Telluria mixta: one gene and its partner. The protein of the gene in region 1 binds, or shares a complex with, the protein of each later gene. Links are inferred from orthologs where the notes say so. Each region holds a gene or a part of one and is shown on either strand. Other genes may lie near its edges.

What was found.
Region 2: the proteins of tsaD (region 1) and tsaB are in contact, whole or in part, in a solved structure (PDB 4WQ4), measured with the Escherichia coli proteins. The link is inferred for Telluria mixta from one-to-one orthologs.

What each region holds. Positions count from the first base shown.
Region 1 is NZ_CP119520.1:2,958,774-2,962,053, forward strand. What follows is about bases 288-3,252. They hold tsaD (tRNA (adenosine(37)-N6)-threonylcarbamoyltransferase complex transferase subunit TsaD), read right to left. Parts: upstream 2,307-3,252; coding sequence 1,269-2,306; downstream 288-1,268. Other genes in these bases: ntrB (nitrate ABC transporter permease), read left to right, coding at 288-462; P0M04_RS13295 (ABC transporter ATP-binding protein), read left to right, coding at 459-1,265; P0M04_RS13305 (3-deoxy-7-phosphoheptulonate synthase), read right to left, coding at 2,397-3,252. Also shown: more of ntrB, read left to right, coding at 1-287; more of P0M04_RS13305, read right to left, coding at 3,253-3,280.
Region 2 is NZ_CP119520.1:7,116,046-7,119,136, reverse strand. What follows is about bases 281-3,056. They hold tsaB (tRNA (adenosine(37)-N6)-threonylcarbamoyltransferase complex dimerization subunit type 1 TsaB), read left to right. Parts: upstream 281-1,193; coding sequence 1,194-1,919; downstream 1,920-3,056. Other genes in these bases: P0M04_RS31270 (uracil-DNA glycosylase), read left to right, coding at 2,374-3,056; rimI (ribosomal protein S18-alanine N-acetyltransferase), read left to right, coding at 1,916-2,377; P0M04_RS31285 (thioredoxin family protein), read right to left, coding at 703-1,131; P0M04_RS31290 (xanthine dehydrogenase family protein molybdopterin-binding subunit), read left to right, coding at 281-702. Outside these bases: more of P0M04_RS31290, read left to right, coding at 1-280; more of P0M04_RS31270, read left to right, coding at 3,057-3,091. UniProt on the Escherichia coli protein: Required for the formation of a threonylcarbamoyl group on adenosine at position 37 (t(6)A37) in tRNAs that read codons beginning with adenine.

The DNA of each region.
Region 1 (3,280 bases):
CTGCGTCCCGTGTCGCCGCTCGCATGGCTGCCCATCGGCCTGCTCGTGTTCAAGGCCGCCAACCCGGCCGCCATCTGGGCCATCTTCATCTGCTCGATCTGGCCGATGATCATCAACACGGCCGTCGGCGTGCAGCGCGTGCCGCAGGACTACATGAACGTGGCGCGCGTGCTGAACCTGTCGGAGTGGAAGGTCTTCACGAAGATCCTGCTGCCCGCGGTGCTGCCGTACATGCTGACCGGCGTGCGCCTGGCCATCGGCACGGCGTGGCTGGTGATCGTCGCGGCCGAGATGCTGACCGGCGGCGTGGGCATCGGCTTCTGGGTGTGGGACGAGTGGAACAACCTGAACGTGCCGCACATCCTCATCGCCATCGTCGTCATCGGCGTGGTCGGGCTGGTGCTGGAACAGGCGCTGGTCGCACTGGCCCGCGCCGTCACTTACGAAGAGAGTGGATCATGAGCGAACCGAAATTCATCGAAGTCCAGCAGGTCGAGATGCTGTTCGACACCCGCAAGGGCCGCTTCCACGCGCTCACCGACGTCAACCTGAAGGTGGCGCGCGGCGAGTTCATCACGCTGATCGGCCACTCCGGCTGCGGCAAGTCGACCTTGCTGAACCTGCTGGCGGGCCTGACGCGCGCCACCGAGGGTGTGCTGATCTGCGCCGGCCGCGAGATCGCCGGACCGGCGCCCGAGCGCGCGGTCGTGTTCCAGAACCATTCGCTGCTGCCGTGGCTGACCTGCTTCGAGAACGTCTACCTGGCCGTCGAGCGCGTGTTCGGCGCCCGCGAAGGGAAGGACAAGCTGCGCGCACGCACGGCCGACGCGCTGGCGCTGGTGGGCCTGACGCATGCGGCGCAGAAGCGGCCCAGTGAGATCTCGGGCGGCATGAAGCAGCGCGTCGGCATCGCCCGCGCGCTGTCGATGGAACCGAAGGTGCTGTTGATGGACGAACCGTTCGGCGCCCTCGATGCGCTGACCCGCGCCCATTTGCAGGACGAGCTGCTGCGCATCGTCGCCCAGACCCAGTCGACGGTCGTGATGGTCACGCACGACGTGGACGAGGCGGTGCTGCTGTCGGACCGCATCGTGATGATGACGAACGGCCCGGCCGCGACGATCGGCGAGATCGTGGACGTGCGCCTGCCGCGGCCGCGCGAACGCGTCGCGCTGGCGCACGATGCGCTGTATAACGAGTATCGGACGCGGGTGCTGGAGTTCCTGTATCACCGGCAGGCGAGGCCGGCGAAGGAAGCCGCCTGAAGGTCAGGCGGGTTCGATCTCGTCCAGCGGCCAGCGCGGACGCACGTTGAATGCGTAGTCGCGCTGTGCCGCGTCCGGATTGCGCTCCAGGCGCATCGCACCGGCGAACGCGATCATCGCGCCGTTGTCCGTGCAGAATTCGAGTTCGGGGTAGTAGACCTTGAAGCGCTTCTTCGCGGCCGCTTCGTTCAGCGACGCGCGCAGCTGGCGGTTCGCGCCCACGCCGCCCGCGATCACGAGGCGCTTGAGGCCCGTGTGCTTCAGCGCCAGCACGCACTTCGCCGTCAGCACGTCGACGATGGCATCGACGAAGCCGCGTGCGATGTTGGCCTTGTCCTGTTCGCAGACGTTGGCAATGTCGGTTGCGCTGTTCTTCACGACGGTCAGCACGGCCGTCTTGAGGCCCGAGAAGCTGAAGTTGAAATCCTTCGAGTGCAGCATCGGGCGCGGGAGTTTATACGCTTCCGGATCGCCGAATTCCGCCAGGCGGGAAATGGCCGGACCGCCCGGATAACCGAGGCCCAGCAGCTTGGCCGATTTGTCGAACGCTTCGCCGGCCGCGTCGTCCAGCGTCTCGCCCAGCAAGGTGTAGCGGCCGACGCCATCCACGCGCATCAGCTGCGTGTGGCCGCCGGAGACGAGGAGGGCGACGAACGGGAATTCCGGCCGCTCGGTCGCGAGCAGCGGCGACAGCAAATGGCCTTCCAGGTGGTGCACGCCCAGCACCGGTTTGTCGAGTGCGAGCGCCAGGCTGCAGGCGACGGACGATCCGACCAGCAGCGCGCCCGCGAGGCCGGGACCCTGCGTGTAGGCGATGGCGTCGATGCGTTCCATCGGCAGGTCGGCCTTCGCCAGCACCTGTTCCAGCAGCGGCAGCGCGCGCCGGATATGGTCGCGCGACGCCAGCTCCGGCACGACGCCGCCGTACTCCTCGTGCATCGCGACCTGCGAGTGCAGTGCGTGGGACAGCAGGCCGCGCTCCGTGTCGTACAGAGCCAGGCCGGTTTCATCGCAGGAGGATTCGACGCCGAGGACAATCATGGGCAAGCAGGAACAGTATGAGGAAGACAAGATCGGCGCGCCGGGGCGGCGCGCAATCTGCCATTGTACCTGCATTGGCCCGCCAGGGCATCACGGCCGCTGCAGCAATTCCTTGTGCGCGCTGCGCAGCATGGCCTCGGTGTCGTCCCAGGCGATGCAGCCGTCGGTGACGGAGCAGCCATACTTCAGCTGCGACAGGTCGCTCGGAATCGGCTGGCTGCCGCTGACGATGTTCGACTCGATCATCACGCCGACGAGCGACTGGTTGCCGTGCCTGATCTGCTGGATCACGTCCGACATGACGAGCGGCTGCAGTTCCGGCTTTTTATAGCTGTTGGCGTGCGAGCAGTCGACGACGAGGTTCGCGGGCAGGCCGGCCTTCTTGAGCGCCTGTTCGGCGATCGCGACCGAGACCGAGTCGTAGTTCGGACGGCCGCCGCCGCCGCGCAGCACGACGTGGCCGTAGGCGTTGCCGCGGGTGCGCACGATCGACACGCCGCCCTGGCCGTTGATGCCCAGGAAGGAGTGCGGGCTGGACGAGGACAGCACGGCGTTGATGGCGATGCTGACGTCGCCGTCGGTGCCGTTCTTGAAGCCGACCGGCGTCGAGAGGCCGGACGACATCTCGCGGTGCGTCTGCGATTCCGTCGTACGCGCGCCGATCGCGGTCCAGGCGATCAGGTCGCCCAGGTATTGCGGCGAGATCGGGTCGAGCGCTTCGGTGGCGGTCGGCAGGCCCAGTTCGCACACGTCGAGCAGGAACTGGCGCGCGCGCTCCATGCCCACGTCGACGCGGAACGAATCGTCCATGAACGGATCGTTGATATAGCCCTTCCAGCCGGTCGTCGTGCGCGGCTTTTCGAAATACACGCGCATCACGAGCACCATCGTGTCTTCGACTTCGGCCTGCAGCGCCTTCAGGCGGCGCGCATAGTCGAGGCCCGCGACCGGGTCGTGGATCGAGCAGGGGCCGA
Region 2 (3,091 bases), 4.2 Mb from region 1 along the record:
CCGGACAAGACGACGGCCGAGGGCGAGTACGACCTGCAGTATGCGATCGCCAACCGCCGCAGCCGCCACGTCACGGTCGACAGCGTCGTCCCGATCGGATACTGGCGCTCGGTGGGCCACTCGCACAACGCGTTTTTCAAGGAGAGCTTTGCGGACGAGGTGGCGCATGCGGCCGGCCAGGACCCGGTCGCGTGGCGGCGCGCGCTGCTGAAGGACCATCCGCGCCACCTGGCCGTGCTGGACGCCGCGCTTGCGCGTGCCGGCACGCCGGTGGAAGGCCGCGCGCACGGCGTCGCCGTGCACCAGTCGTTCGGCACGGTGGTCGCGCAGGTGGCGGAAGTGTCGGTCGAGGACAAGGAGATTCGCGTGCACCGTGTCGTGTGCGCCGTCGATTGCGGCCTCGTCGTGAATCCGAACATCGTCGCGCAGCAGGTCGAGTCGAGCGTCGTGTTCGGGCTGTCCGCCGCGCTGGCGGGAGAGATCACGTTCAGGGATGGCCAGCCGCAGCAGGCGAATTTCGGCGATTACCCCGTGCTGCGGATGGCGCAGGCGCCCGAGGTGGAAACCATCATCGTGCCGAGTGCGGAACCGCCGGAGGGCATGGGCGAACCGGCCGTGCCGCCTGTCGCGCCGGCCGTCGCGAATGCCGTGTTCAAGTTGACGGGGCAGCGGCTGCGCAGCCTGCCTTTGCGTCTGGCGTGATCAGTCGCCTGCGCCGGCGATGAGGGTGCGCAGGTTGCATTCGCGCTGCCATGTCTGCCGCTCCGGCGTGGACGATGCCTGGCGTGCGAGTTCGGCGCTGCTCAGCTCCGCCTGGGCCTGGATCAGCCGGTCGGCCACCTTCGGATCCGGCAGCATCGTGCCGAAGAACGCGACGGTATCACTGCGCTGTACGAGCAAGGTCGGGAAATTCTCGACGTCGAGGTCGCCGACGACGTCGGCCTGGTCTTCCACGTCGATCCAGACGAAGGTCTTGTCGGGATGGCGCGCGGCCAGGCCGTCGAACGCGGCGCGGTAGGACGAGCAGGTGCCGCACCAGGCGGCGCACAGGCAGGCGACGATCCAGCCGTCGCCGTGGAGGGCGGCGGCGACCTGGTCGCGGGTATCGGGCTCGAGGGTCAGACTGGACATGGGCGCGATTCTACAACGGTTCCGCGCTTTTGGCTGGCCGGGCCGCCGGGTTACAATACGCCATGCCTATCATCCTCGCCATCGAAACCTCGTCCGAGCTGGCGTCCTGCGCGTTATTGAACAGCGCGGACGGCGCGGACACCCCCGTATTGACCCGCGAATCGTCCGGCGTGCGCACGCATTCGCAGTCCGTCCTGCCGATGGTGCAGGAACTGCTGCGCGACGCCGGCATCGCGCTGGCCGACTGCGACGCGATCGCGTTCGGCGCCGGTCCGGGCTCGTTCACGGGCGTGCGCACGGCATGCGGCGTGGCGCAAGGACTCGCATTCGGTGCGCGCAAACCCGTGCTGCCGCTCGTGACCCTGGAAGCGATGGCCGAGGCGTGCCGCGCACGCACGGGCGCGACCGACGTTCTCGCCGTGCTGGATGCGCGCATGGGCGAAGTCTATTGGGCGCAGTACCGCTGGACCGGCGCGTGGGAGACCGTGCGTGCGCCCGCGCTGAGCGCGCCGGGCGCCGTCGCGCCGGAAGCGGTCGATGGCCTGGTCGCGTGCGGCAATGGCTTTGCGGCGTATCCGGAAGCCTTCGCGAACGCGCCTTTTGCGGCCGGCGCGCATAGCGACATCCTGCCGCATGCGCGCGAATTCGCGGTGCTGGGCGTGGCCGCACTGGCGGCGGGCCGCGCGGTGCCGGCCGACGAGGCGCAGCCGCTGTACCTGCGCAACAAGGTCGCGTACACGAGTGCCGAACGCCAGGCCATCAACGCGGCCAAGGCGGACGCGCGATGACGGATGTGTCGCACCTGGAACTGCGCCCGATGGTCGTGGGCGACGTCGACGAGGTGCATGCCCTCGAATGCAGCGTGTTCCCGCATCCGTGGAGCCGCGCGAATTTCATGGATTCGCTCGCGAGCGGCTACGACGCCTGGGTGCTGCGCGCGCCGGCCGGCGCGCTGGCCGGGTATTTCCTGTTGATGTATGCGGTGGACGAGGCGCACCTGCTCGACGTGGCCGTCGCGGCGCCGCTGCACGGGCGCGGCGTCGGGCGCTATCTGCTCGACCGCATCGCGGCCAGGTCGCGTGCGCAGCGCATGGCGTCGATCCTGCTCGAGGTGCGGCCGTCGAACACGCGCGCACTCGACGTGTACCGGCAGTACGGCTATGAAGAGATCGGCCGCCGCAAGGGCTATTATCCCGCGCACGAAGGACGGCGCGAGGATGCGATCGTGATGAGGTATGTGTTATGAACGGTGTCAGCGAACGCGACGCCATCTTCCTGAACGAGATGGGGCTCGGCCCGCTGTGGCAGTTGCGCACGGCGCCGGCACCTGAGCCTGCGATCGCCGAGCCGGACGTGGCCGTCGTCGCGGAACCGACGCCGCTGCAGCCGGTAGCGCAGTCGGCATCCGCACTGGCGCCGGTCGCCGCGCCGGCCGCCCCGCCGCCTGCGCCGGTCGCGCCGCCGCCACGGCCCGCGCCGGCGGGACCTCGTCCGCCCGGACCGACGCCGCTGCAACCCGTCGCGCAATCCGTGTCCGCACTGGCGCCGCCGGCCGACCACGATTCCGCGTGGGACGACGCCGCGTTGCCGAGCGACGCAACGCCGGAAGAAATCGCGGCCATGGACTGGGACCAGCTGGCCATCGCCATCGCCGCGTGCCGCCGCTGCAGCGCGTGCCGCGAAGGCCGCGCGCCGGTGCCGGGCACGGGGGCGAAGCAGGCGCGCTGGGTCGTAGCGGCGGGCGCCACGACGGCCGCCGATGAAAAAGCGCGCGTGCCGCTCGCGGGCGATCCGGGCAAGCTGCTAGACAACATGCTGGCCGCCGTCGGCATGGGCCGCGAGCGCGACGTCTACGTGACGAACCTGATCAAGTGCCGCCCGACGAGCGCAAGCGGCGGCGAGCGCGCACCCACGCCGCAGGAGGCGGCCGCGTGCCGTCCCTACCTCGAACGCGAGGTGG